4 regions of the Blautia sp. NSJ-140 genome follow, and region 1 is predicted to be linked to each of the others. Evidence: riboswitches for the same ligand, from Rfam matches in the RefSeq annotation. Region 1 holds a riboswitch; each other region holds the start of a gene.
The links. A riboswitch is a leader RNA that binds a small molecule or an ion and turns the genes downstream of it on or off. The one in region 1 is predicted to bind cobalamin.

Region 1 (7,689 bases):
ATACCGCGTTATTTGCATTTACCAGAGAATTTGATAAAGTCGAAGTGACAGGGGATACGATCCGTGTAACACCGGAGGAGATCGAGGAAGCATACAAGCTGGTAGATCCTTCCCTGATCGATGTGATCAAAAAAGCACTGGTGAATATCCGCAGCTATCACGAAAAGCAGCTTCAGAACAGCTGGTTCACAAGCACAACAGACGGAACCATGCTTGGTCAGAAGGTAACCGCTCTGAACTGTGTAGGTGTTTACGTTCCCGGTGGAAAGGCTGTATATCCGTCTTCCGTGCTGATGAATATCGTTCCTGCAAAAGTTGCCGGTGTTGACCGTATTGTAATGACAACACCTCCTGGAAAAGACGGAAAAGTAAATCCAAGCACACTTGTTGCCGCCAACGAAGCCGGTGCAGATGAAATCTATAAAGTGGGTGGTGCACAGGCCATCGGAGCACTTGCATATGGAACCGAGAGTATTCCAAAGGTTGACAAAATCGTAGGACCCGGAAATATTTTTGTTGCGCTTGCAAAAAAGGCAGTTTATGGATACGTAAGCATTGATTCTATCGCCGGCCCAAGCGAGATTCTCGTTCTTGCAGATGAGACTGCAAATCCTCGTTATATTGCAGCAGATCTTCTTTCTCAGGCAGAGCATGATGAGATGGCATCTGCGATCCTGATCACAACAAATGAGGAATTTGCAGATCAGGTAGATAAAGAAGTCAGAGGTTTTGTTGAGGTACTTTCCAGGAAAGCCATTATCGAGAAATCCCTGGAGAACTTTGGTTATATCCTGATCGCAGAAGATATGGACGAGGCCATTGAGGCTGCCAATGAAATTGCTTCTGAACATATGGAGATCGTCACAAAGAATCCTTTTGAAGATATGATGAAGGTGCGAAATGCAGGTGCGATCTTTATCGGAGAGCACAGCTCTGAACCACTTGGAGATTATTTTGCAGGACCAAACCATGTGCTTCCTACCAATGGGACTGCCAAATTTTTCTCCGCACTTTCTGTAGATGATTTTATCAAAAAATCCAGTATTGTATATTATTCAAGAGAAGCACTCCGAAAGATCCACAAGGACATTATCCAGTTTGCCACATCGGAACAGCTGACTGCACACGCAAATTCCATTGCAGTCCGTTTTGAGGAAGAGGACAAGGAGGATGAATAATGGCAAGAGAAGCACTGATCGAAAGAAACACAAAAGAAACACAGATACGTCTGCAGCTGAACATTGATGGAACGGGAAGTTCCGATATTGATACAGGTATTGGCTTTTTTGACCATATGATGGACGGTTTTACGCGACATGGACTGTATGATCTTACGCTGAGAGTCCACGGTGATCTGAATGTAGATGATCATCACACCATTGAAGATACAGGAATCGTCCTTGGAAACGCTATCCGCGAGGCAGTTGGCGACAAAAAAGGAATCAAACGTTACGGCAGCTGTATCCTTCCTATGGATGAAGTGCTTGTACTCTGCGCAGTAGATCTTTCCGGAAGACCTTATCTTGGATGGGATGCAGAGTTTTCTACAGAAAAAATAGGAGATATGGCTACAGAGATGGTAAAGGAATTCTTTTATGCAGTATCCTATTCCGCTGCAATGAATCTTCACATCAAGATTCTTTCCGGTGGAAACAGCCATCATGTGGCAGAGGCCATGTTTAAAAGCTTTGCAAAAGCCCTTGATGCAGCAACGCAGTACGATTCCCGGATCACAGACGTGCTTTCTACCAAGGGAAGCCTCTGATACAGAAGGAGACCACTTATGAACAAACAGTTGATCCCATGTCTTTATCTTCATTCAGAAAAGGCGGTAACAGGATTTGGACAGAGAAATCTTTTCGGAGACGGAAATGTAGAAACACTTGCAAAATTTTACGGTGACAATGGGGCAGATGAGCTTCTGGTATTTGACTTTTCTTCCACAGATGCGGAGCATGACCGTGCGATCGGAAAAATCCGTGATATCTGTCAGGCATCTGAGATCCCGGTTATCGCAGCGGGAAATATCAAACGTATGGAAGATGTAAAAAAGCTGATCTATGCGGGATGTGCCAAAGTTGTACTGAATTTTTCGAAAGAGAATAATATCAAGCTTCTGGAAGAAGTATCCCGGCGCTTTGGAAAAGAGCGTATGATGATCAGCATCTCTGATCTGAGAGAATTCACAGAAAATCAGGATCTGATCGAAAAATATGCAGACACTGTTCTGGCTCTGGACACTGTCGAAAATGAAATCGCAGAGATTTCTCAGATTTCCATTGTTCTTCATACCGATGAAAACAGATCTGAGAATGTTCTGAAGCTTTTAGGAGAAGCAGCTGTGTCCGGACTTTGCGGTGCTTATGTAAGCAGTCTTGAAAATGATCTGCATACATTTAAGGAAACCTGCGAAGAAGCCAGAATTCCGGTAAACACATATAAAAGTAATATTGCATGGTCGGATTTTAAATTAAACAGTGACGGAATGGTTCCGGTTATTGTCCAGGATTACCGGACGGATGAAGTACTGATGCTGGCCTATATGAATGAGCTTGCTTTTAACACAACATTGAAGCTGGGAAAAATGACATACTGGAGCCGCAGCCGGAATGAGCTCTGGACCAAAGGGCTGACATCCGGACATGTACAGTATGTAAAGGCTCTTACTATTGACTGTGATAATGATACGATCCTTGCCAAAGTGGAGCAGGTTGGAGCAGCCTGCCATACAGGAAACCGTACCTGTTTCTTCAAACCTCTGATGAAAAAAGAGTACGATGATACCAATCCACTTCACGTGTTCCAGAATGTGTATGATGTGATCACTGACCGAAAAGAGCATCCAAAGGAAGGTTCCTATACTAATTATCTTTTTGATAAAGGAATCGACAAGATTTTGAAAAAAGTCGGTGAAGAATGCACAGAGATCGTCATTGCAGCCAAAAATCCGGATAAAGAAGAGATTAAATACGAAATTTCAGATTTTCTTTATCATATGATGGTACTCATGGTGGAAAAAGGAGTCAGCTGGGAGGAAATCACCAGGGAACTGGCGAAAAGATAAATCATATATCATTCAGGAAAAAAGCTTCTGTACACCGGGTCAGAAAAACGGTTACGGAAGTTTTTTTCTGTATTCCCGGAATCCTAAAAAGAATATATACAATTTCGGTTAGGCATGATATACTTATCGTCAAAAGTGCGGAAATATAAAAAAGGAAAAGGGAAACAATCAATGATCAAAATTGATGACTGGATGATTGAAAAAGGAGAGAAGGCACAGGGAAAAATTAAGATCTCAGGAAATGGCATGGCAATGCCGGCAACTGTGATATGCGGAGTGGAAGACGGACCGACGGTCCTGATCACGGCAGGAATACACAGTGCGGAGTATGTGGGAATCCAGGCAGCAATGGAACTTGCAAAAGAATTTCAGCCGGAAGAACTGAAGGGAAATGTGATCATCGTTCCCCTGGTCAATGTCAGCGGCTTTGAGCATCGCACCATGAGTCTGGTCTATGAGGATGGCAAGAACCTGAACCGCGTTTTCCCCGGAGATCCTGAGGGAACGGCTGCAGATCGCATTGCCTATACTATAGTAACGAAACTTTTTTCTATAGCAGATTATTATATCGACCTGCATAGCGGAGATGGTTTCGAACAACTTCATCCCTATGTTTATTATGTAGGGGTTGTAGATGAAAAAACAGCAGAGAAGTCATTACATATGGCACGGCATATCGGCGTAAAATATGTAGTCCGTTCCACAACCGCCACAGGTGGCGCCTATAATTATGCTTCTTCTCTTGGAATTCCAAGTATTCTTATCGAAAGAGGCGGACACAGCTACTGGACCTGGGAGGAAGTAGAACAGGATAAAAGAGACGTCCGTCACCTTGTTTTTCATCTCCAGGGAAAGACGTGTCATGGTCTGAAGCATTACCGTCAGATGCTTCTTGAAAATGTAGTCTATGAATATGCGCCGTATACCGGATGCTGGTATCCATCCAAGAAGCCTGGAGAGTACTTCTTTAAGGGGGAAGAACTGGGTGAACTGAGAGATTACTATGGAAATTTACTTTACACGTCTATTGCAACTGAAAACGGAGTCGTACTTTATCAGACAGCCAGCCTGAATATCATTGAAGACGGACCGATGATCGCATATGCGGCGATCACAGATACTCTGACCTGATAGTAAACAATCTTTTCAGAACGCTTCTGTCTGAAAACATATTGAAACAGTAAGAAAACCGGGTTTTACCATTTGCTATTCTATTTGTAAAAACAGCGAGGTAAAATCCGTGTTTTTTTAGCAGATCAGATAAATTTAATTGTCAAATCCCCAATGGGGGATATATACAGTTCAAGCATCTTTAACAAAATTTATGAGTTTTCAAAAAATATAACATTTTTCCATAGACATAAACTATAGTTTTATCGTATAATATTCAAGTAATTTAACAGCATTTGCTGATTTTCACATCAGCCGTTGTAAGTTCCGAGAGGATTAATAGGGAAACCGGTGTAAATCCGGTACGATCCCGTCACTGTAAGGGGGAATCCTCAGACAAAATACCACTGGTCGAGTGCGTGAGAAATAGACCGGGAAGGTGTCTGAGGGTAAGGATCCTAAGTCAGGAGACCTGCTTGCAATTGTTTTAAAATGATTCTTACGGAAGATAGGAAGCATATTTTTTTATGTGCCCGTATTTCATCGCGGGCTTTTTTCGTGCAAATTTCTAAAATTCCATGCATGTTCTGCATAATAAGAATCCAGTAGTTTTTTTATCTAACTCAATTAAAACGGCAATGTTAAAATCGCATCAAATGAGGAAAGGAGTAAAACGTGACAAAGAAACAAATAGGAAAAAGATTTCTCCAGATCATCATTGTATTATTTGGAATCAGCTTTTTCACATTTGGACTGACCTACCTGTCACCTGGTGATCCTGCGGAGATCATGCTGACAGAATGTGGTAATCTTCCGACACCGGAGCTTCTGGAACAAACAAGACATGAGCTTGGCCTTGATCAGCCCTTTCTCGTGCAGTATGGTTCCTGGCTGAAGGGTGTTGTTACAGGAGATATGGGACAGTCCTATTCTTTCAAAATGCCGGTAACGGATAAACTGGTATCCTGTTTCTGGCCAACGCTGAGGATGTCTTTGCTGGCACTTTTGATGATGGTCATTATTTCCATACCGCTTGGAATCCTGGCCGCTGTATATCAGAACAAATTCCCGGATTATTTTGTGAGAGGAATTACCTTTGTGGGAGTATCTGTTCCAAGCTTCTGGCTGGGCCTGATCCTTCTCAGTATCTTTGGTGTTCAGCTTCGCTGGATCAATGTAGCAGGAGGAAGTACGGATTTCAAGTCTATGATCCTTCCGGCACTGACTCTTGCACTTGCCATGTCTGCGAAATATACCCGCCAGGTAAGAAGTGCGGTGCTGGAGGAGCTTCACCAGGATTATGTGACCGGTGCAAGAATGCGTGGAATCAAAGAAAGCGTGATCCTTTGGAAACACGTTCTTCCTAATGTAATGCTTCCGCTGGTAACACTGCTGGGTCTTTCCCTTGGAAGCCTCCTTGGAGGTACCGCAGTTGTAGAGATCATTTACAACTGGCCTGGTATGGGAAATATGGCAGTAAAGGCAATTTCCTGTCGTGACTATCCTCTTGTACAGGGCTATGTACTCTGGATCGCGATCCTGTACATGTGCATCAACCTGCTTGTGGATCTGTCCTACACTTATCTCGATCCAAGACTTAAGGAGGATAGATAATTGAAAAAGGTATTACGAGTATTTAAAGAAAATAAACAGTTCACTCTTTTCTTCATTCTGGGCCTGGTGGTAATTGGCGTTGCGATCTTCGCACCGCAGCTTGCGCCATATGATCCGCTGAATGCAGTTATGACTGAATCACTGCAGGAGCCGAGTTCCGCTCATCCGTTCGGAACGGATAAACTTGGACGAGATCTTCTTTCCCGTGTTATTTTCGGAACAAGAACTTCCCTGATCATGACATTATGTCTGGTTGCGGTGATTTTTGTGATCGGTACATTTTTAGGAGTTATTGCCGGATATTTCGGTGGCGTTGTGGACGCGGTGATCATGCGTATCGCAGATATGATGATCTCTTTCCCCGGCCTTGTACTGGCCATCGCCATTGCCGGTATGCTGGGACCAAACCTGGTAAATGCCGTTATCTCCATCGCGGCTGTAAGCTGGACGAAGTATGCCCGCCTTGCAAGAAGTATGGTTTTGAAAGTCAAGAAGAGTCTTTATATAGAAGCTGCAGTGGTAAACGGAACAAAGACCTGGAAAATTCTTCTTGTACACGTTCTTCCGAACATGGTAACCCAGATGGTGGTAACTGCGGCAGCAGATATCGGAACCATGATGCTGGAGCTGGCTTCTCTTTCTTTCCTGGGATTTGGTGCAACTGCGCCGACACCGGAGTGGGGACTGATGCTGAATGAAGGAAGAACCTACATGGCAAAAGCGCCATGGCTTATGATCTACCCTGGTATTGCGATCGTGATCTGTGTTGTTGTTTTCAATATGCTTGGAGACAGCATCCGTGATGTACTGGATCCGCGCCAGGATTAAAAAACGTTTCTGTAACAAACCAACACCAATAATCAGTATATTTATCTTTAGGAGGATGAAATGAGAAATAACGTAGTTAAAAAAGTGCTGGCTGCTACACTTGCATGTATGATGACTTTTTCTATGACAACAGTGGCTCAGGCAAAGGGCGATAAGAGCAGTGATAAGGAAATCACGATTGGAGTAACAAGCTTTGCAGATACACTTGAGCCGACAGAGCAGTATTTCAGCTGGGTTGTATCCCGTTATGCGATCGGTGAGTGCCTTACAAAATTCGATGAGAACGGTGATATCGTTCCATGTCTTGCAGAAGAGTGGGACAACAGTGAAGATGGAAAAACATGGACATTCAAGATCCGTGAGGGTGTAAAATTCTCCAACGGCGATGATATGACACCGGAGATGGTAAAAGCTTCCATCGAGCGTACAGCTGAGAAGAGCGACCGTGTTCCGGAGTTCTTTGACCTTGATAGTATTGAAGTTGACGGACAGAACCTGATCTTCCACCTGAACAGAGCAAACGCAAACATGGCCGGATGCCTTGCAGACCCGCTGTTTCTGATCGTTGATACAAATGTTGATGATTCCACATTTGCAATGGAAGGACCGATCTGTACAGGACCTTATGCAGTAGAGTCTTTCAGCCCGACAGACTCCTGCGTTGTAGTAAAGAATGAGAACTACTGGGATGGCGAAGTTCCGCTTGACAGAGTTACTCTGAAATGTGTCGATGACCAGACAACACGTTCCATGGCTCTTCAGACAGGCGAGATCGATATCGCTTACAACCTGAAAACAGAGAACCTGGTTGAGTTTGAGGGAAATGACAATTACGACATCCAGGAGCTTCAGTCTCTTCGTTCTACTTATGCATTCATGAACCAGAATGAGGATCATGCACTCAGCGACAAGGCACTTCGTCAGGCACTTCTCCGTGGACTTGACAAAGAGACATACTGCAACACTCTTCTTGAGGGTGGTGCAACAGCTGGTAAAGCACCGGTTCCGCCAACACTTGACTTTGGATTTGATGATCTCAACGATGAAAACTCTTACGATCCGGACAGCGCTAA
Region 2 (7,689 bases), on a different contig from region 1:
TCTTTGATCTTATCGTTTTGCATGTCACTTCTCCTTCTTTGTGGCTATTACAATAAATTTTTTCCCCTGATATCCGTATTTCCAGAAATCCATCGTCCATGGTCTGTTTAGCCAGCGGTTCTCTCTGATCTGGATCCTGGCAAAGCGTACCTTTTTTAATATCTGAAAGTCCGCTTCCGGACGCTTCTGCGATGTAAATGGCAGCTTTTCATAAATTCCGCTGTTTTCCTTCACGTCAGATCCATATGTTTTTCTTTCTGTAACATAAATAAGAAAATCAGCAATTTTCATATGGATCTTATTTTTTAATGTGGGTTCGACGGTACGATAGTCCCCATCAAAATAAATGATCCTTCCACCTGGTTTTAATACAGCCTTCCAGCGTCTGAAAGCTTTTTCCGGATCATATAATGTCCACACCGCATCTCTGGAAAGTATCACATCATAGCTTTGTTCTTGTTCCAATGGCAAAGTTACACCATCTTCCTCACAGATTTCCACCTGTTGATGATACTGTCGCATATTCCTTCTGGCTTTTTCTACCATTCCTGATGAACCATCTATCGCTTTTACATCATGTCCCAGACGCGCTGCTATGATGCTCATAAAACCCGGGCCGCAGCCCACTTCTAAAATACGAAGGGGCTCAGGTCCAAGAAGTCTTTTCAATTCTTTTGTCCAGTGAGATACCGTTCTTTTGTTACTCAATTGTTTTTGGATCATATCATCATAATCACCGGAATCTTCTGTCCATTTATTCTCGATTTTTTCAAACATTTTTTTTACTCCACTACATCCAGTGTTGCCCAGTTAATGCCTTCATAGGCAGTCGGTGCAAGCTCTACATTGGTCAGTCTGGTATTATTATAGATATAATCACGGTTCGGATAATACAGCGGCACTGTTACTGCCTGATCATTGATACGTGTAAGGATCTTATCGTATAATTCCGTACGTTTTTCTTCATCCTGTGTTTTTAATACTTCTCCGAGATCTTTGTTCAGCTCCTCATCGTACCAGTTTACTGCTTTTGCTCCATCTTCCGCATAGAACATTGATTTCAGGAAACCATGAGGCATCCAGGAGTCTTCATAGCTGCGGTAAATGCACAGATCGTAGTCTCTGGTGTTCCAGATCTCATCATAGTAAGCTGCAGATTCTTTTTCTACCAGTTCAACACCCACACCAACCTTCTCATATTCAGATTTCAGGTATTCACACAGTGACTTCCAGGAAGCATATTCTTCAGTCTGGAATACCAGTCTGAGGCTCAGTGGTTCTCCGTCTTTTTCTACAATACCATCTCCGTCTGTATCCTCATATCCTGCTTCCTTTAACAGTTCCTTCGCTTTATCCGGATCATATGGATAACCCTTGCTGTTTTCTTCTGTTACATAAGGAACTGTCGAAGACATAAGTCCGGTTGCCGGATTGCCGTAACCATCCAGCAGATCATTTACAATGCTTTCTTTATTTGTTGCATAATTCAGTGCCTGACGTACGTTTATATCCTGAAGCGCCGGTGTATCATAATTTTCGATCAGATAGTAAGAAAGTGTGGAAACCTGCTGTTCTGTCGATAAATTTTTATCTGCCTGGATAATACTGAAGCTTTCGGATGGAATATCCTGAAGATTCAGATCTGCCTCTCCACTCTGAAGTGCCATCACTCTGGCATCACCGTCTACCACCTGTTTCAGAACTACTTTATCAATATTTGGTTTCTCACCGTAATAATTAGGATTTGGTACCAGGACAACCTCCTGACCGCTTTCATAACTGTCGATCATCCACATTCCGGTACCTACTTCCTGACAAAATTCTCCGTCTTCATCCATTGCACTTTCACAGGTGAAACGGAATGGTCTTGGATAGCTGAATTCGATCAGCAATGTATAGCATGGTTCTGCAAACTTAAATTCTACAGTATAATCATCTACCTTTGTAACATTTTCCAGTTTGGCTGAAAAGTTACCGATCACATCCTGTTCCACCCATCTGTTATAATTCCACATCACATTGTCTGCATTAAACACTGTACCGTCTGAGAATTTCACATCTTTTCTTAAATGAAACGTATAGGTTGTGCCATCTTTGCTGATATCCCAGGATTCTGCCAATGCCGGTTTAATTTCTCCATTTTCTCCATAACGCACCAGTGGATCATAGATCATTTCATAAAGACGAAAGTCCGCACCACTTTTTGTAGGATCACAAAGTTCAGGAGTCAGATCAATGGATGTCATTGCCGTAACTACTTTTTCCTCTTTTGCCTGTACATTGACACCTGTCAGTAAAGTTGCCGCCACCATGCTCAATGCTATCAGTTTTGCTACACGTCTTTTCTTCATTTCTTCTTCTCCTTTGTTTGTTTTATATTTTACAGCATATGACATGCCGCAAAATGTCCTGTTTCAATTTCTGTCAATTCCGGTATATGCTCTCTGCATATGTTTGTACATCTTATGCACCGGTTCTGATATGGGCAGCCTTGTTCCGGAATGGTATCTGAAAATATTTTCTTTTCCTGCGATCCGATTCTTCGCATTTTCGGTTCTTTTACCGGAATAGAATCAAACAGATCTTTTGTATAAGGATGTACAGCAGTCTCCTTTAAGCTGTCCGTATGATCGATAAACTCGACCACGCGTCCCTGATACATGATAGCCACCTCTTTGCAGAGATATGGAACATTGGACAGATCGTGAGTGATCAGTAAATAGGTCATCTCATATTTTTCCTGCAGTTCATTTAACAGATGCAGGATCTGCTTTCGTATGGAATAATCCAGACTGGATACCGGTTCATCACAGATCACAAGTTCCGGTCTTAATACCAATGCTCTCGCAATATTAGCTCTCTGACACTGACCTCCTGAAATCTGTCCAACATAACGGTTGCGAATATCCGGATCAAGCCCCGTCTGGATCAAAGCTTCTTTTACCCGTTCTTCATACTCTCCCTCTTGCAGTTTTTCATGTAATTTCAAAATTTCCAGAATATTTTCTCCAATGGTATAACCGGGATCAAATACCCCGCTGCTGCTTTGAAAGACCATCTGAAGATTCTTGCGATATGGACGAAACTGCTTTTCAGACAAATCCTGCATTTCCTGTCCCTGAAACCAGAATTTTCCATCTGTAGGTTTCTCCAGGCCGGCGATCAGCTTTCCGAATGTAGTTTTACCACTTCCACTTTCACCGATCAGGGCCATGGATGATCCTGCATGGATTTCCAGACTTACATCATCCACTGCCTTCACAATTTTTTTCTTGCCATAATATTTTTTTAAATGTTCTGTCTTTAGTAACGTACTCATACTTTTCCCCTATAAAACTGCATCCAACAGTTTTTTTGTATATGAATGCTGCGGATGATAAAAGATCTCTTCAACTGTTCCGTTTTCCACTATTTCGCCGTCTTTCATGATCGAAACATCATCTGCGATCTCTGCCACCACACCCAGATCATGCGTAATAAATAACACACCCAGATTTTCTTTCCTGGATAGCTGATAGATTTCTTCCAGGATCTGCTTCTGTACGGTTACATCCAATGCTGTCGTCGGCTCATCTGCAATCAGATAATCCGGTTTCATGGACATGGCAATGGCGATCATAACACGTTGGCACATACCTCCAGACAATTCGTAAGGTTTTTTCTTCATCAGTTCTTCCGGATCACGCAGATTCATCATCCGCAGACTTTCCAACGCAGCTTCCCTTGCCTGTTTTTTGCTCATTCTGCGATGTTTCCTCAGTCCTTCCAGAAGCAGTTGTTCAACTGTAAAAAGCGGATCAAGAGCAGCGGTCGGATCCTGAAAGATCATTCCGATCCTGTCTCCGTATAACTGTCGTTTTTCTTTTCCTGATAACTTCAGAAGACTCTTTTCGTTCAGTGTCACATCTCCGGATATCACCTTTCCATTTCCTGCAAGCAGATTCATGATCGTCAGAGAGGTAACTGACTTGCCGCTTCCGCTTTCTCCCACCAGAGCATGGATCCTTCCGCGCTTTACTTCCAGGCTGACATCTTTTACTGCATGAACCATTCCGTGAGAGGTCTGAAACTCCACATGTAATCTTTTTACCTTTAGAACATCATTTTTGGGCTGTTCCATTTTGTATTCCCTCCCCCAGATAATTAAATGCCAGAACAATGATCATGATCAGTATACCCGGATAAAACATCAGTCTTGGATAAGTCTGGATATAACTTTTACTGTCACTAAGCATGATCCCCCATTCCGGTGTCGGCGCCTGCACACCAAGGCCGATAAAGGAAAAACCGGCAATTGACAGAATGATCGAACCGATTTCCATTGTTGCCAGTGCGATCACAGATGGCAGGATATTTCTCAATACATGCCTGAATATGATCCTTGCGTGGCCGCAGCCTCCGGCTTTTAGTGCGGTCATATAATTTTTATTTTTTTCCTGAAGTGTCAATGCACGGGCAAGCCTTGCATATTCTGCCCAGGATACGACCGATAAGGACAGGATCAGATGAGCGCCGCTGGCTCCTACGGTTCCTGCAATGGCAAGTGCCACAATAAAGACCGGCATAGCCATAAATACATCAATGATCCTCATAATTATGGAATCGATTTTTCCACCTACGTATCCGGCAAACAGTCCGATCGGCACCCCGACACATACGGTGATCAGAAGCACCGTAAAGCTATAGCTCAGTGAATACCGGCTGCCCCAGAGAAGTCTTGATAAAATACATCGTCCCAGCTGATCAGTACCTAAAGGATATGCCGCCGACGGATTCTTTAATTTTATCGAAACATCCACAAGCAGTGGATCATGCGGCGCCAGTACAGGTGCAAAAATAGCTGCCAATACAAAAATTATGACCACCATCAATCCTATTTTTGTTTTTGGTGACCGGAATACCTGTTTCCAGTACAGATTCTGGATCATGCTTTTTTCTGTTTTCTGCTTTCTTCTGCTTCCCATTCTATGATCTCTCCTTTACTTTAACTGGATTCGCCGGTCAATCGCAGAATAGGCGATATCCACAAGAAAATTTAATACTACAATGCCAATAGCCAGAATAAAGATAAAACATTGCAGCACCGGAGTGTCTTTTGAGATCACGGATTTCAATGCCAGATTTCCGATTCCCTGAATTGAAAAAATACTTTCTATCACAGCTGAGCCACAGAAAAAACCGATCACAATTGATACCAGACGTGTCAGCACAGGAATCAGAATATTTTTCAGACCATGACGCAAAATTACATTTACAGATGACAATCCCTTGGCTCTGCTGGCACGTATGTAATCCTGCTTCAGCACCTGTATCATATTAGTACGGATCAATCTCGTCATAATTCCAAAGAAACTGATATCCATGGCAAATGCCGCGAGAATCGGGATACCTCCGGCATCTCCTCCGATCACGGAAATCACTTTTAGCTTTACTCCAAATATATATAGCAGCATCAGACCGATCCAGAAAGACGGCATAGATACACTGAGGGACGACAAAATGCGAATGACTTTATCCAGAACTCTGTTTTCATAAATTGCCGACAAAATTCCAAGAGGGACTGATACGATCATCAACAATAAAAACGAAGTAACTGCCAGTTTAAATGTCTGTGGAAAATATCTTTTTAATTCCTCAAAAGCCGGTTTTCTGGTAGAATATGATTTTCCAAAATCGCCGTGAAGTGCCTGATCCAGCCATTTCCCGTATTGTACCAGCACCGGCTGATCCAGTCCTTCCTCATGCCGTACTTCTTCTATCTGCTCCGGTGACGGATGCTCGTATTTTTTCTCCGCCAGAACTCTGGCCGCATCACCTGCCGATATAAAACTCAGCATAAAAATAATAAATGTAACCGCCAGAACTACCGGAATCATAAATATAAAACGCTTTGCAATTACTTTTCCCATTTTCATTTCTCCTCATTTTTCATCTGTTTATTCGGTTAAAATAAAAAAAGCTGATATGATCCAGCATCATATCAGCACAAAAAACAAACCTCCACCTCAGGCAGAGCTTATTCCTTCTGTATCCCATCCGAATCAGAATTCTTCTGTCAAAAAGGCAAGTCTCCTGACTCCAGTTCTTCCTACTCACCATCTTCCCGGATCTCTCCAGTGATATTTTGGTTTTCGTCCCTGTCACAGTAGCGGTGGCTGTTCTGGCATTTCACCAGATTCCTTATTAAGTACTTTGTACACCCTTCTGACTATTCAATTTTCATAGTTGCAACGAATAAGTATTATAATATCATACTTTTCTTTTTATATAAATAGTTTTTCTGTCAAATATGAAATATCTGAACATTTCATATTAAAACCCGGATATTTTCTGCCTGTCTATTATTATAGGTTCCTCAAGTAAATGACATTATGTATGAACGGTGACTTCTTTATATTTCCGTATAATGATCATATAACTTACGAATAATAAAACAGCTGCGCTGCTCCATGCACAGATCTCTGCATAGTATATTCCATCTTCGCCGATCATTTTTGGCAACAGCAGCGCAACACTGACACGCATTATAAATTCTGCAATGCCGCTGGCAAGCGGAATCAAAGTATTACCCAGGCCCTGGATAGCGGAACGATACACATACAGCAGATACAGCACCCACAAAAAGACAGCCATGATAAACAAATACTTATATGCTATATCCAATACCTGTCGGGTCTGATCCGGTTCACCGGATACAAACAGAGACAGTACATTACGTCCAAACAACACCATCATGCCGGAAATGAAAGCCGAAGTGAGCACTGCCATATAAGTGCCGCTGCGCACACCTTTTCGAATCCTCTGGTATTTTTTGGCACCAAGATTCTGGCCCACATAGGTTGTAATGGCGTATCCATATGAAACGGCAGCCATCTCCAAAACTCCATACAGCTTGTTCGCTGCCGTAAATCCCGCCACAAACAGAAAACCAAATCCATTGATCACATACTGTACCACAAGTCCTCCCACGGAGATGATCACATTCTGTATTGCAAGAGGAACTCCCAGTTCCAAAAGTCGCAGGCTCATAGAGGGCTGCCTGTAAAAATCCTTCTTTTCCAGGCGGATATCCGGGATTTTACGTAATACGATCAAACAGTATAAGGCTGAAAATCCCTGTGCGATAACGGTCGCCACTGCTGCTCCGGCTATACCCCAACCAAAAACCGCCACAAATAACAGATCCAGTCCCACATTGATCACTGCTGCCACTGTCATTGCGATCAATGGAGATCTGCTGTTTCCAAGTGCCCGAAGAATCGCTGCAAATATATTATAAGCAGCTATGATCGGGATTCCTGCAAAAATCAGCCGCAAATATAGCATTGTCAGATCAATGACATTATCCGGTGTCTGTAAGAATAAAAGAACATGATAAACTGTACCTTCACTTACTGCGAGTACGACCACAGACAATAATGCTGTCATGATATAGCTTTTCGCCACTGCGCATTTCAGATTTTCCTTTTCCCTTGCTCCATAATACTGAGATACAAGAATAGAAAAACCCTGTGTGATACCTGTCATGATCCCCAACACCAGCCATACCAGCCAATCTCCAGCACCTACTGCCGCCAGTGCTTCAACTCCTACCACTTGTCCGACGATCATGGTGTCTGCCATTGTATAAAACTGCTGAAAAATATTTCCAAGCATCATTGGTATGGCAAAAGTTATGATCAGTTTTCC
Region 3 (7,689 bases), on a different contig from region 1:
TATAATATGGACGTAAAATTGTAACAAAATTGTAATGTTTACGATCAGCCGGACTTAAGAAATAGTAAATATCAATGATCTATCTATCAAAGGAAGGTATGTATGCGAAAATTAAGCAGAAAATGGAAACTCTGGGGACTTTTTTTTGTTCTGATGTTCTTTGCAGCCGGAGCAACTGTACATACAACGGCAACCGATGTACAAGCTGCGGCCAAGAACGGCTTTAAGACCGAAAAAGGAAAATCCTATTATTATCAGAATGGCCAGAAGGTAAAAGGCTGGCTTACACTGAACGGGAAGAAATATTTTTTTAATAAATCCACAGGCGTGCAGATGAAGCGCTGGGCTAAGGATTCCAAGGGCAAACGATATTTTTATAATGTTAACGGTGTCAAGGGCTATATGGCAACAGGCTGGCTTACAGACAGAGAGAACAATACCCGCTATTTTAATCCCACCAGCGGATATATGACAACGAGATGGGCCACGATCAGTAATAAGAAATATTATTTCTACAGCGGCAGTGGTGTTGCTGCAAGAAGCGTATTCCTTACAGACAAGAAGAATGTGACCAGATATTTTACCAGCAAATGCTTTATGGCAAAGGGCTGGGCAACGAATAAGAAAAAGCAGAAGCGTTATTTTGATCCAAACACGGGAGCTATGTATAAGGGCTTTAAGAAGATCGGCAGCAATACCTATTATTTTTACAGCAAGAGCGGCGTGATGGCTACCGGATGGGTCACAAATTCCAAAAAAGGATATAAATATTATTTTGATCCGTCAACCGGTGTCATGGCTACGGGAACGAAGACGATCGATGGCAAGAAGTATACATTTGGCAGCAATGGTGTCCTGGATACCAACCCGGGTACTGCTACAGTTACAAGCTCCAGGACCATCAAGAATTTCCTCGCCAATGCATTACTTCCGGTAGGAAAGACTCTTTACGTATGGGGCGGCGGCCACAACTGGTCAGATGCGACCAGAAAGGGCATCAGTCCAAAATGGAAACAGTGGTATGACAGCAATTCCAGCTCCTATAATTACAGATATTATATGGATCTCAGTGAAGCTACAGAACAGAAGGGCCTTGACTGCTCCGGCTTTGTAGGATGGTCTGTATATCAGATCATGCAGAGCAGATCCGGCGGACCCCAGTATACTACTGTTTCCGGAGATATTGGATCTTTATATTCCGGTAAGGGAATGGGAACCATCGTTTCCCAGTCTCAGCTGGCAAGCTCAAACTGGAAGCTTTATCCGGGAGATATCGGATACAACAGCGGACATACCTGGATCGTTCTCGGACAGTGTTCTGATAAGAGTGTTGTGATTCTCCACTGTACACCTAATGCCGGCGTACAGATTTCCGGAACACCGACACCAAGCGGAACTTACGGAAGCCAGGCGATCAAGCTGGCAGAAACTTACATGTCCAGGTATCCTGGAGTCAGCAAATATGATTATCATGAATCCAGCGGTAATTATATCCGAAACGGTGCATACTTCAGATGGAACAGAAGCACACTTTCCGATCCCAACGGATATCTGAAGAAAACAGCCAACCAGATCCTTGCAGATCTTTTCTGATCGGAAATACGCGGAAAGAAATTTATATGTAATAAATGACTATAAGAAACATGCGAGGAGAACCTGAGATATCACAGGTTCTCCTTTTTGATGTCAAAATCATTAATAAATGTTACAAAGTTTTAAACTAATTAATAGAAAATCCTTGCAATCCAAATAACACTGTGTTAATATATAAAAAGATTGAAACAAGATATTTCAAAAGTATTACAAAAAAACCAACGAAGCGGATGGTCAGATCCGCTGTATTAAATTAGAATCAGATTGCGAGGGTGAACAGTCATGAAGAAAAGGATATTATGTCTGACACTGGCGCTCATCATCAGCGGAGCACAGGTAGTCAGCGTAAGCGCAACAAGAGAAGATGAGGCAGCACTTCAGCAGGAGATGGATGCGACCAATGAACAGCTGAATGCGACTTATTCCAGATTGGATGAGCTTTCCTCACAGAAGTCACAGATTGAAGGCGAGATTTCAACTCTTGATGCCAATCTTGTAAACGTGATGGTTTCGATCCAGACACTGGAAGGAGATATCTCCAATAAGGAAGCCGACATTGCATCTACACAGACCAACCTTGAGAAGGCCAAAAATGCCAAGCAGAAACAGTATGAGGCAATGAAGAAACGTATCCAGTATCTCTATGAGAAGGGTGGAGACGATGCATGGTTCCAGATGATGCTGAATGCAGAGAACCTGTCTGACCTTCTTACAAGAGCAGAGTACACACAGAAGACTTATGAGCAGGACCGTAAGAGCCTTGAAAAATATTCCAATACGATCCAGCAGGTGGCAAACCTGGAAGCACAGTACACACAGGAGAAGGCAGAGCTGGAGGGGATGAAGCAGGAATATGAAGCAGAGTCCCAGAACCTGCAGGCACAGCTGGATGAGAAGCGTGCCACATCCGCAGATTATGATAATGAGATCGCCTACGCACAGCAGCAGGCTACAGATTATGCAAACCTTCTTGCAGAGCAGACTGCAGAGCTTCAGAGATTAGAGGCTGAGCGTATTGCAGCAGAGGAAGAGGCAAGACGTCAGGCCGAGGCTGAAGCAGCAGCGAGAGCACAGGCTGAGGCAGAAGAGGAAGCAAGACGCCAGGCAGAGCAGGAAGCACAGCAGGATGAGGCGGACGAGAGCGAAGATGTACAGTACGATGAGGACGGCAACGTGATCGAGAATACAGATGAGGATACTGCAGAGGATGACACCGAGCATGTGGATGAAGATGCAGACAATGGTGAAAATGATGATGCGTCCGGGGATACTGAGAATACAGAGGATAATGCAGACGCAGATTACGATAACAGCACAGATGCATCCGAAGAAAGTGCAGAGGACACATCCTCAGACAGTGACAGTTCTTCTTACAGCAGCGGTTCAGGATCTTCTGTTGTGAATTATGCCACACAGTTTGTAGGAAATCCTTACGTATGGGGCGGAACAAGCCTTACCAATGGTGCAGACTGCTCCGGATTTGTACAGAGTGTCTATGCGAACTTCGGAGTCAGCCTTCCGAGAACATCCTATGAGCAGCAGAATGCAGGTACAGAAGTATCCTACGCAGATGCACAGCCGGGAGATTTGATCTGCTATGGCGGACACGTGGCTATTTACATGGGTAATGGCCAGATCGTTCATGCATCGAACTCTCAGGACGGGATCAAGATCAGCAATGATGCTACATACAGAACAATTGTATCTGTAAGACGTCTTGTATAATAAGAACGTACAACAGAAAATAAAAACACAGCAGCCCGACAGCAGTTTGTCGGGCTGTTTTTTATGTCGTAAAAAACACTGAAAACCCATGGAACGGAGTAAACAGCAACAAAATATGCTCATAAATATATAAATATTGAAAATAGTATTGACATATAATTAACAGGATGTTATTATGATGTCAGTATAATTCCATATTGAACATAGCAAGTGCTGAGGATGGCTGACAGTTATGTATTGATTATCAGAGGTCCGCAGAAAAGGGAATCAGGTGTGAAACCTGAGCGATCCGGTCACTGTAACGGAGGAGCAAATCTCATAGTCCATTGTACGTATGTATGAGAAGGAGAGAGGAGCCATGATCCCGGAGCCAGGAAACCTGCTTGTTATGGCGAGGTTAAACTTCCGTGTAAAGTGTAACAACCATTTCAGGGACTCCGCACCCCTGGGACGTTGTCTACTTTTTTACGAGAGTAGGCATTTTTTTATGGAATGCGCCTGTTCATATGAATTATACATGATTAAATGGCAGGCGATACTACTCCGGATACATTCGTTCCCTCCGCGCACTCATGAACGGATTATATTTCTACCCCGGGGTGGCATCGCTACCTCTTTTTTTATAGGAAAATTTATGCGTGGTTATGTCAGGAGAGGAGAAAAGAGCCATGGAGAAGCCATACTGGGAAGGCAAAGAATACTCTTACTTCAGCCACAAAAATTGTGAGTACTTTCCATGCCATAAAGGAGCAGATCCGGAGAACTTCAACTGTCTGTTCTGCTATTGTCCTTTATATGCACTGGGAGATAAATGTGGTGGTAATTTTCGCTTTACGGAAAGCGGCATCAAAGACTGCACCGAATGCAAGCTTCCTCACAGAAGAGAGAACTTCGGATATGTTACAGGTAAATATAGCGAGCTTGCGGAAATTGTACGGAAGCAGCGGGAAAAATAAAAAACAGGTCAGTTCAGATACAGGAAAATGTATATTCCTGTGTTTGAACTGGCCTGTTTTGTTTTGGGGTGGACAATAGCTGTTATCTGTCGGAAAAAATACAGAAGATCATTCTCTGGTTTGGAGAAAAACCTTGAGTCTGGGAAGCTGGTTGTTGAGGATCAGCTGTTCTGGAAACATGGCCTGATGAACAAACTCAGCAGCATAGGTAAAATCTCCGATATGCTCCGGGCCATGGCTGTCACTGGAAAGAAGCAGCGGCAGATCATATTTGCGGCAGCATCGAAGGATCTCGAAACAGTTTTCTCTTGTGTCGCCACGATAGCCATAAGGTGCAAGAGAAGCTTCGTTGATCTCAAAGATCGTGCCGGTTTCCCTGGCAGCCCTTGCAAGCGCATCATAATTAACCGGGTAATGAGTGTTATCACTATGTCCGAGGATCTTCACACAGGGGTTTTTCATTACATTGATAAAAGCTTCTGTGTTTTCGGCTCTGGTACCGCAGCGGTAATTCCAGGCATGCATGCTGGCAATGGCGTAATCAAGTTTACATAATAATTCCTGGTCTAAATCTACCGTTCCGCTGCGGTCAAGGATATTCAGTTCAATTCCGTAGAGTAATTCCACACCGAAATGTTTTTTAGGAGAATAGGTAAGGCTGCGGAAATAGGAGGAAGTTCCGGCTGCAAGAGTGCCGGGACCGTGATCAGTGATCCCGAGAAGCCGGAGACCTTTCTCAGCAGCTGCACGTGCCATGTTGGTGATGGTACATTCCGTGCCGTGACCACTGGCGATGGAGTGGGTATGCATATCAGAAAGATACATAAAAATACACCTCTTTTACTGTTTGAGAACATGTAACAGAGTGGAATGCGAATGTCCGCTTTACATAAATTTTTTTTGAAAAACAAAGGAATTTCTATATAAATCCAAGTATGGCAGAGCAGAAAAGCAAAGTCAATAGAGAAAAACATAAAAATACAAAAAACAAATAAAATCAACAGGGTGCAACCAATAAAAACCACAAAAACAGCTAGAAACACATGTTGGATTTCGTTGACATCGAAGTAGGGGTAAGGTATAATAAAACTACATGAGCACATAGCCGGACAGGAGCGGTTCTGGAAGCGCAGAGGCAGACAGATCACCAGAAACAACCGGTTATGAGAAAGGAGAATCATGGAGAAATTTCATATAGCAGATGTTCCGAAAACAGACAGGATCACACATCTTGTAGATAATCTTTATGCAAAGATGCCGGTGATCGAATCTGCCAGAGCAAAACTGATCACAGAGTCTTACAAAGCAACAGAAGACGAGCCGATCATCACCCGCAGGGCCAAGGCATTTGCCCACATCCTGCACAACATTCCAATCATCATCCGTGATGAGGAGCTGATCGTCGGAAGCAGCACTTTGGCGCCGAGAGGATGTCAGACGTTTCCGGAGTATTCTTTCCAGTGGCTGGAGGATGAGCTGGATACAGTGGCTACCAGAACAGCCGATCCATTTTATATTGCGGAGGAAACCAAGGCGGAGCTCCGTGAGGTACATAAATACTGGAAAGGTAAGACTACCAGTGAGCTTGCAACCTCCTACATGGCACCGGAAGCGATTCTTGCCATTGACCACAATATTTTTACACCCGGAAACTATTTCTACAATGGTGTAGGACACGTAACCGTTAAATATGAAGAAGTTCTGGCAATCGGTTATGAAGGAATCATTGCCAAAGCTCAGAAGGAACTGGATGAGTGTAATGTAGGAGATGGTGATTACGCAAAGAAATCCCGTTTCCTGGAAGCAGTTATCATGAGCTGTCAGGCAGTTATTGACTATGCACATCGCTATGCCGAGCTCGCAGAACAGATGGCATATCAGTGTCAGGATCCGACCAGAAAACAGGAACTCCTTCAGATCGCATCCAATTGTACACACGTACCGGCAAAGGGCGCCCGTAACTTCTATGAGGCGTGCCAGTCCTTCTGGTTTGTACAGCAGCTGATCCAGATGGAAAGCAGCGGACATTCTATTTCTCCGGGACGTTTTGACCAGTATATGTATCCGTATTACAAGAGTGATATGGAAGCAGGCAATCTTACCAGAGAATTTGCCCAGGAACTGATGGACTGTATATGGGTAAAATTAAACGACCTGAATAAATGTCGTGATGCTGCATCTGCAGAGGGTTTTGCAGGCTACAGCCTTTTCCAGAACTTGATCGCAGGTGGTCAGAACAAGGATGGCGAGGATGTGACCAATGATCTCTCCTTTATGTGCATCCAGGCGTCTATGCATGTGCATCTTCCGGCACCGTCTCTTTCTGTAAGAGTATGGAACGGATCTCCGCATGAATTCCTGATCAAGGCTGCAGAGCTTACAAGAACAGGAATCGGACTCCCGGCTTATTACAATGATGAGGTTATCATTCCTGCACTGCAGAACCGTGGCCTTTCTCTTGCAGATGCCAGAGAATATAACATCATCGGTTGTGTAGAACCGCAGAAGGCAGGTAAGACAGAGGGCTGGCATGACGCTGCATTCTTTAACATGTGTCGTCCGCTGGAGATGGTTTTCTCCAATGGTATGGACAAAGGGGTACAGATCAGTGTCCAGACCGGCGATGTCACAGAGATGAAGAGCTTCGATGAGTTCTATGATGCATATAAGAAACAGATGGAATATTTCATTTCCCTGCTTGTAAATGCTGATAATGCCATTGATGTGGCACATGCGGAGAGATGTCCGCTTCCATTCCTTTCCTGTATGGTGGATGACTGTCTGAAACGAGGCAAATCCGTTCAGGAAGGCGGAGCTGTTTATAACTTTACAGGTCCTCAGGGATTTGGTATTGCAAACATGGCAGATTCTCTGTATGCGATCCGCAAGCTTGTATATGAAGAAAAGAAGATGACCATGGAGGAGTTGAAGGAGGCTCTGGCATGGAACTACGGCAAGGGTATCGATGCACAGGCTGCAGCAGATATCACCACCATCGTTATGCAGAAGCTCCAGGAGAATGGCATCAGTGTAAATGAGCAGACCGCAACAGCTGTTATGACAGCAGCTCTCGGAACAGAGCCATCTCCGGAGAAGAAGGCAAGATTCGAAGAGATCCACAAGATGATTGATGAGGTTCCGAAATTTGGAAATGATATCCCGGATGTGGACTACTTTGCAAGAGATGTGGCTTATACTTACACAAGACCGCTTCAGAAATATATGAACCCAAGAGGCGGACATTATCAGGCGGGACTTTATCCTGTATCTGCAAATGTTCCGCTTGGCGGACAGACCGGTGCAACACCGGATGGCCGTTACGCACATACTCCGGTAGCAGATGGTGTTTCCCCGTCAGCCGGCAAGGATGTGAAGGGACCGACAGCTGCGGCAACTTCTGTATCACGTCTGGATC
Region 4 (7,689 bases), on a different contig from region 1:
AAAACGGTGACTTTTGAACACGTTTGTTGTAGAATAGACAGGGTTTGTGCAAAAACAAAGCACTGAAAATGTGCAATACAAAATAAGGAGTTTTTATTTATGAAGTATGATGTACTGATCGTAGGGGCAGGTCCCGGTGGGATCTTTGCAGCCTATGAACTGATGAATAATGATCCGGAGAAAAAGATCGCAGTTTTTGAAGCAGGTCATCCTCTGGAAAAAAGAAAATGTCCCATCGACGGAAAGAAAGTAAAATCCTGTATCCACTGCAAAACCTGCGCGATCATGAAGGGATTTGGCGGTGCAGGTGCTTTTTCCGATGGAAAATATAATATCACCAATCAGTTTGGCGGAACTCTGTACCAGCATATCGGCAAGGATACAGCCACAGAGCTGATGGAATATGTAGATAAACTGAACCTGATGCATGGCGGTGAAGGAACCAGGCTTTATTCCACCACAAACAGTGAGATTCGTAAGCTCTGCCTTCAGAATGGCCTGCATCTTCTGGATGCATCAGTCCGTCATCTGGGAACAGATATCAACTATGTGGTGCTGCAGAACCTCTATGAAAAAATGAAAGACCATGTGGATTTCTATTTTGACGCATCTGTTGATAAAGTGGAGAAAACAGAAGATGGTTACGCAGTTGTTGTAGGCGATGAGCGTTACGAGGGAACTTACTGTATCATCTCCGCAGGACGAAGCGGAAGTAAATGGATGGAAACTGTATGTACAGAGCTTAAGATCCCGACTCTTTCCAACCGTGTGGACATCGGAGTCCGTGTGGAGCTTCCGGCAGAGGTTTTCAGCCGTCTGACAGATGAGCTTTATGAGAGCAAGATCGTTTACAGAACTGAGAAGTTTGAGGATATGGTCCGTACCTTCTGCATGAACCCGCGAGGTGTTGTCGTGAATGAAAATACCAACGGTATCATCACAGTAAACGGTCACAGCTACGAAGATCCGGCAAAGCATACCAACAATACAAACTTTGCCCTTCTGGTATCCAAGCATTTCTCAGAGCCGTTCCATGACAGCAACGGATACGGTGAGAGCATTGCAAGACTTTCCAATATGCTTGGCGGTGGTGTTATGGTACAGCGGTTCGGAGATCTGATCCGCGGAAGACGAAGCACAAAAGCCCGTATTGAGGAAAGCTTCGTAACACCTACACTTTCTGCGACACCGGGAGATTTAAGCCTTGTTATGCCGAAACGTATCCTGGATGGCATCATCGAGATGATCTATGCCCTGGACAAGATCGCACCGGGAACCGCGGATGACGATACTTTGCTTTATGGCGTGGAGGTTAAATTCTACAACATGGAGGTTGAGATCGACGAAAATCTGGAAACTTGCCACAAGGGTCTCTTTGTTATCGGAGACTGCAGCGGTGTGACACACTCTCTTTCCCATGCATCTGCCAGCGGAATCTACGTAGCCAGATACCTGGAGCAGAAGTATTTTAACAGATAAACTGCAGAGCAGTTTATCTGTTATGAGCAAGTAGCGAAGCGGATTGCGAATATCCGTTTAACCAGATAAACTGCGAAGCAGTTTATCGATTATGAGCAAAACAGTCCTTTTCTGATATCAGGGTGATGACAGAAAGGGGCTGTTTTTGTGAGTGAAGGTCGTTACTGTTCACTGGTAATGTCCCGCGAGGTGTTTTTTGTGAGCGAAGGTCACAGAAAAACCGAGACATACCGCGCGAATTTATGCGATCAGCATAAATTCTGTGCATCGCGAAGCGTGTTACTGAGAACGGAGTGAACAGTAACTGAAGGTCACAGAAAACCGTGAATCGTCCGACATCAATCTTGACAAATTTGTGAGTTTGTGGTAAAAATTAGATAACCAGATAAAAGAAAATATGTGCAAATGTTATAACGATAAGGTTGCATCCAGTCGGATGTGCAAAAGAGAATCCGGTGAGAATCCGGAACGATACCGTCACTGTGAAAGGGGAGCTGCTTTTATAACCACTGGGAGACCGGGAAGGGAAAGCAGCGTGGAACCAAGTCAGGAGAACTGCCTTATTGCGAGATTCAAGGGTTCGCGGTTTACGAATCTGTATTCTCCATAACAATACAGAACTTCTTTTTATGTATTTGTATTGCGCAGAGAATCATGTGTGAGCAGGCAGCCGCAGAGAGCTGCCGTTTTTTGTACATATCAGTATTCTGGAAATACATGAAAAGAGGACAATAAGAAATGAAAAGAAAAACAATGTTAGCTCTGATGCTCGCAGTTTCCATGACATGCTCTATGGGTGCAGCTACAACAGCAATGGCAGCAGAGGATTCTGCTACAGAAGAGAACGCTGAGGCAGCTGATACCACAGAGGCTTCCGATGCAGATCAGGAAGCAGCAGATAATGTAGCAGCTCTGATCGACAAGATCTATGTACAGGAAAGAAACGACACAACAGATGAGGACTGCAAGGCAGCCAAAGAAGCATGGGATGCTCTGACAGACGCTCAGAAAGAGCTGGTAGAGGGTGAGAATGCAGATCCGGATTACTTTGGACGTGACACAGGAGATGCTTCCAAGGACGATCCGCGTAACCAGGATGAGATCGGTGAGAATGAGCTTCTTGTTGTAAGCTTCGGTACTTCCTTCAATGACAGCCGTGCAGAGGATGTCAAGGGAATCGAGGATGCTCTTGCAGAAGCTTATCCGGACTGGTCTGTAAGAAGAGCATTTACAGCACAGATCATCATCAACCATGTAGAGGCAAGAGATGATGAAGTGATCGATAATATGCAGCAGGCTCTTGACCGTGCAGTAGAGAATGGTGTTAAGAACCTGGTTGTACAGCCTACTCACCTGATGCACGGTGCTGAGTACGATGAGATGACAGAAGCGATCAATGAATATAAAGATAAATTCGAGTCTGTAGCTATCGCAGAGCCAATGCTCGGCGAGGTTGGAGATGATGCAACAGTGATCAACGATGACAAGAAAGCAGTTGCTCAGGCGATCACAGATGAGGCTTGCAAAGAGGCAGGATTTGACAGTATGGATGCAGCAGCTGAGGCTGGTACAGCATTCGTATTTATGGGACATGGAACATCCCATACAGCTAATATTACATACGATCAGATGCAGACACAGATGGAAGACCTTGGATTCAAGAACGCATTCATCGGTACTGTAGAGGGTGAGCCGGAAGACACAGCCTGCGACAAGGTTATCGAGAAAGTAAAAGAAGCAGGATACAAGAACGTTGTTCTTCGTCCGCTGATGGTTGTTGCCGGAGACCATGCAAACAACGATATGGCCGGTGATGATGAGGATTCCTGGAAGAGCCAGTTTGTAGCATCCGGAAACTTCGATAAGGTTGACTGCCAGATCGAGGGTCTTGGAAGGATCGAAGCCGTTGAGAAGCTTTATGTAGAGCATACAAAGGCAGCAATCGATTCTCTGGGAAGCACTGATGAATCCGCAGATTCTGATGCAGCAGATACAGAGGCTGATTCTGCTGAGGAGTCCGCAGAATAATAAATACAAAAATATCTGAGTGAGTTCAGATACCTATAAGAAATCAATGTAACTGCCCGGAAAGATCAGGAAGACTGTTTTCCGGGCAGATTGCTGTATCTATGGAAGGGAGAAGATTATCATGAAAAAACGCTATGTAAACTTAATTCTTGCAATGGCAAGTGCATCAGTCCTGGTGCTGGGTTCTGTGCCTGCGATGGCAAAAACAGACGAAACAAAAACCGAGTCCGGTGAGGAAGCAGAAACTTCCGGAGAAAAGGATACGGATGCAGACAAAGCAGATACACTGGAAGATGGCGTTTATACAGCAGAGTTTGATACAGACAGCAGCATGTTTCATGTAAATGAGGCCAATGACAAAAAAGGAGAACTCACGGTCAAAGATGGTAAAATGACCATCCACGTAAGTCTGGTTTCCAAGAAGATCGTTAACCTGTTTGCGGGAACTGCCGAGGATGCCCAGAAGGACGGAGCAGAGATTATCGATCCGACCACAGATACAGTTAAGTACAGCGATGGTTATACAGAAGAGGTTTACGGATTTGATATCCCGGTATCGGCCATTGGTGAGGAATTTAACGTGGCGATCCTGGGAGAAAAAGGCAAATGGTACGACCATAAAGTCAGCGTAAAGGATCCTGTAAAAACAGAGGATACTGCTGAAAAAACAGCGGACGATACAGAAAAAGAAGGAGCTGCCTCTGACAAAAAGACAGCAGAAAAGTCAGATGAGTCCAAAGATGGAGAAACCTCTGACGACAAGAAATCCGAAGGGAAAAAGCCGGAAGATCTGAAGCTGGAGGATGGAACCTATGAGACTGATGTAACCCTTACAGGCGGATCAGGAAGAGCATCTGTAGAATCTCCGGCCAAAGTAGAGATCAAGGACAAAGAAGCTACGGCAACCATCATCTGGAGCAGTCCGAATTATGATTATATGATCGTGGACGGCGAAAAATATGAGCCGGTGAACAAAGACGGAAACTCCACATTTGAGATCCCGGTCACTGTCTTTGATGCAGAAATGGAAGTGACTGCAGATACTGTAGCCATGAGTACGCCTCACGAGATTGAGTATACTCTGAATTTTGATTCTTCAAGTATGAAAAAGGAAGAAAAATGAAAAAAATAATTTCATACATATTTCTGACGCTGACCCTGATCCTGGGGTGTGCTTTTGCAGTGCAGGCAGCAGAGACAGAACATAAGCCTGCGGATATTCCAGGCCTTACCTTTGACCACAGTATGGATCTTTCCTACGCAAAGGAATTTAATGTGGATTACTACAACGATGGCTATGCGCTGCTCACCATTGATCAGGAAGGACAGTTTCTTGTAGTTCCCGAGGGCAGGAAAGCACCGGAGGGGCTGGATCCTGACATTGCGGTTCTGCAGCAGCCCATAAACAATATCTATCTGGTAGCAACCTCGGCCATGGATCTTTTCCGCGCTATCGACGGGATTGACAGCATCAAGCTTTCCGGAACCAAGGAAGACGGATGGTATATCCAGGAAGCAAAGGACGCCATGGAACAGAAAAAGATGATCTATGCCGGCAAGTACAGTGCTCCGGATTACGAGCTGATCCTGAACGAGGGCTGTGATCTTGCCATTGAATCCACCATGATCCATCACAATCCGGAGGTACAGGAGAAGCTGGAGCAGTTCGGGATCCCTGTAATGGTAGAGCGTTCCAGCTATGAGAGTCATCCTCTTGGAAGAACCGAGTGGATGAAACTTTACGCAGTTCTTCTGGGAAAAGAAGATGTGGCAGAAAAGGTATTCAAAGAGCAGACGGACAAGTTGGATAAGGTTCTCACCGCAGATAAAACAGACAAGACCGTGGCGTTCTTTTATATCAACTCCGTAGGTGCGGTAAATATAAGAAAAAGCGGCGACTATGTTTCGGAAATGATTTCCCTCGCAGGAGGAAATTATGTTCCGGAGGATACGGGAGTAAATGACAATGCTCTTTCTACCATGAATATGCAGATGGAAGAATTTTATGCCAAGGCGAAGGATGCAGACTATATCATCTACAACAGTACGATCGACGGGGAACTTAAGACCATTGATGAGCTTCTTTCCAAAAGTAAGCTTCTTGCAGATTTCAAGGCAGTGAAGAACGGAAATGTCTGGTGCACAGGCAAAAATCTTTTCCAGGAAACCACCGGACTTGGAACCATGATCGAGGATATCCACACCATGCTGACTACAGATGATGATTTTCTGGATGAGCTGACCTATATGCATAAACTGAAATAAATTCCAGTGTTCGCTTTAACTCCTTTGCCGGTTTCCACCTGTGAGCAGGAAACGAAAGGATATGATAACAAAACAGAAGAGGAGTGTACCAGAAAAAATGAATGACAGAAAACGCGCAGTCCGATACGGGGTCTCGTTTGTGATCCTTGCGGTACTTTTGATCTTTTTATTTATATGGAATGTAAATTCCGGAAGTATCCACCTCTCTGTGAAGGAGATCCTGAACATCATATTCCGGCATCAGGGAGATGAAATTTCTTATAATATCGTCTGGGAGATCCGTCTTCCCAGGATACTGGCAGTGATCATCCTTGGCGGAGCACTTTCTGTTTCCGGATTTTTGCTGCAGACCTTTTTTAACAACCCTATCGCGGGACCCTTTGTACTGGGAATCTCTTCCGGTGCCAAGCTGATCGTGGCGCTTCTGATGATCTTCTTTTTAAGCAGATCGGTGTCCATCGGTTCCGGTGCCATGATCCTGGCTGCTTTTGCGGGCTCAATGATCTCCATGGGCTTTGTGCTCCTTGTGGCAAAAAAAGTCCACAACATGTCCATGCTGGTCATCAGTGGTGTTATGATTGGCTATATCTGTTCGGCCATCACAGACTTTGTGGTGACCTTTGCAGATGATTCCAACATAGTCAATCTTCACAACTGGTCACTGGGAAGCTTTTCCGGTATGACCTGGGGGAATGTGCAGACTATGGCTGTTGTGGTACTTCTTACCATGGTGATCGTATTTTTTATGTCAAAACCGATCAGCGCCTATCAGCTGGGGGAGACTTACGCGCAGAATATGGGAGTTAATATCAAGGTTTTCAGGATACTTCTGATCCTGCTTTCCAGTATTCTTTCTGCCTGTGTGACTGCTTTTGCAGGGCCAATCTCTTTCGTGGGGATCGCTGTGCCTCACATTGCAAAAAGTCTCCTGAAGACTGCCAGACCGCTGCTTGTGATCCCGGCCTGTTTTCTGGGCGGTGCAGTGTTCTGCCTGTTCTGTGATCTGATCGCAAGAACTGTATTTGCACCGACGGAGCTGAGCATCAGTTCTGTGACGGCAGTTTTCGGGGCACCGGTAGTTATCTATATCATGATTCGCAGACAGCAGAGGATATAAACGATGAAATCATATTTTTTTTATACAGATCAGCTGACCGTAGGCTATGATGGAAAACCACTGATCAAAGAGATCAATATTCAGCTGAATAAAGGAGAGATCCTGACACTGATCGGTCCCAACGGTGCCGGAAAATCTACTATTTTGAAGAGTATCACAAGACAGCTTTCTCTGATCAGTGGAACGATATATCTGGAACATGAACAGATGAGCCGGATGACCAACAGGGAAGTGTCAAAAAAACTGGCTGTAGTACTTACCGAGCGCATGCGCCCGGAGCTTATGACCTGTGAGGATGTGGTATCCACCGGACGATATCCCTATACCGGAACTCTTGGGATACTTTCCGCAGAGGACAAGGAAAAAGTTAAAAGCGCTATGGAGATGGTTCACGCCTGGGATCTGAAGGACCGGGATTTTACAGCCATCAGTGACGGACAGAGACAGCGTATCCTTCTGGCACGCGCCATCTGCCAGGAACCGGAGATCATTATCCTGGATGAGCCGACCTCCTTCCTGGATATCCGGCATAAGCTGGAGCTTCTTGCCATTTTGAAGAAGATGGTATTGGAAAAACAGATGACGGTGATCATGTCCCTTCATGAGCTGGATCTTGCCCAGAAGATTTCTGACCAGGTGATCTGTGTTCATGGAGATCACATTGAGAAATATGGTGCACCGGAGGAAATCTTTACCTCAGATTATATTCGGAAACTTTATGGCATCACCCGTGGGAGCTATAATGCAGAATTCGGCTGCGTGGAAATGGAACCTCCGGCCGGAAAACCGGAGGTATTTGT

Region 2: another riboswitch for cobalamin. It lies ahead of MUB50_RS13185 (ABC transporter permease); the one in region 1 lies ahead of nikB (nickel ABC transporter permease).
Region 3: another riboswitch for cobalamin. It lies ahead of MUB50_RS00210 (cysteine-rich small domain-containing protein); the one in region 1 lies ahead of nikB (nickel ABC transporter permease).
Region 4: another riboswitch for cobalamin. It lies ahead of MUB50_RS00275 (sirohydrochlorin cobaltochelatase); the one in region 1 lies ahead of nikB (nickel ABC transporter permease).

What each region holds. Positions count from the first base shown of each region.
Region 1 is NZ_JALIFS010000005.1:145,885-153,573, forward strand. Features, by position in the region: gene hisD (histidinol dehydrogenase) at 1-1,178, shown strand, start outside; gene hisB (imidazoleglycerol-phosphate dehydratase HisB) at 1,178-1,765, shown strand; gene hisIE (bifunctional phosphoribosyl-AMP cyclohydrolase/phosphoribosyl-ATP diphosphatase HisIE) at 1,784-3,064, shown strand; gene MUB50_RS07910 (M14 family metallopeptidase) at 3,236-4,195, shown strand; cobalamin riboswitch at 4,480-4,668, shown strand; gene nikB (nickel ABC transporter permease) at 4,850-5,788, shown strand; gene nikC (nickel transporter permease) at 5,789-6,616, shown strand; gene MUB50_RS07925 (ABC transporter substrate-binding protein) at 6,677-7,689, shown strand, end outside.
Region 2 is NZ_JALIFS010000011.1:127,241-134,929, reverse strand. Features, by position in the region: gene MUB50_RS13215 (class I SAM-dependent methyltransferase) at 1-23, opposite strand, end outside; gene MUB50_RS13210 (class I SAM-dependent methyltransferase) at 25-777, opposite strand; gene MUB50_RS13205 (nickel ABC transporter substrate-binding protein) at 783-2,351, opposite strand; gene MUB50_RS13200 (oligopeptide/dipeptide ABC transporter ATP-binding protein) at 2,381-3,319, opposite strand; gene MUB50_RS13195 (ABC transporter ATP-binding protein) at 3,329-4,120, opposite strand; gene nikC (nickel transporter permease) at 4,101-4,964, opposite strand; gene MUB50_RS13185 (ABC transporter permease) at 4,980-5,909, opposite strand; cobalamin riboswitch at 6,046-6,219, opposite strand; gene MUB50_RS13180 (MATE family efflux transporter) at 6,370-7,689, opposite strand, start outside.
Region 3 is NZ_JALIFS010000001.1:42,416-50,104, reverse strand. Features, by position in the region: gene MUB50_RS00220 (N-acetylmuramoyl-L-alanine amidase family protein) at 103-1,593, shown strand; gene MUB50_RS00215 (C40 family peptidase) at 1,876-3,318, shown strand; cobalamin riboswitch at 3,550-3,719, shown strand; gene MUB50_RS00210 (cysteine-rich small domain-containing protein) at 3,987-4,274, shown strand; gene MUB50_RS00205 (phosphatase) at 4,383-5,099, opposite strand; gene MUB50_RS00200 (glycyl radical protein) at 5,454-7,689, shown strand, end outside.
Region 4 is NZ_JALIFS010000001.1:57,123-64,811, reverse strand. Features, by position in the region: gene MUB50_RS00280 (NAD(P)/FAD-dependent oxidoreductase) at 100-1,479, shown strand; cobalamin riboswitch at 1,882-2,056, shown strand; gene MUB50_RS00275 (sirohydrochlorin cobaltochelatase) at 2,218-3,507, shown strand; gene MUB50_RS00270 (hypothetical protein) at 3,629-4,630, shown strand; gene MUB50_RS00265 (ABC transporter substrate-binding protein) at 4,627-5,772, shown strand; gene MUB50_RS00260 (FecCD family ABC transporter permease) at 5,870-6,889, shown strand; gene MUB50_RS00255 (ABC transporter ATP-binding protein) at 6,893-7,689, shown strand, end outside.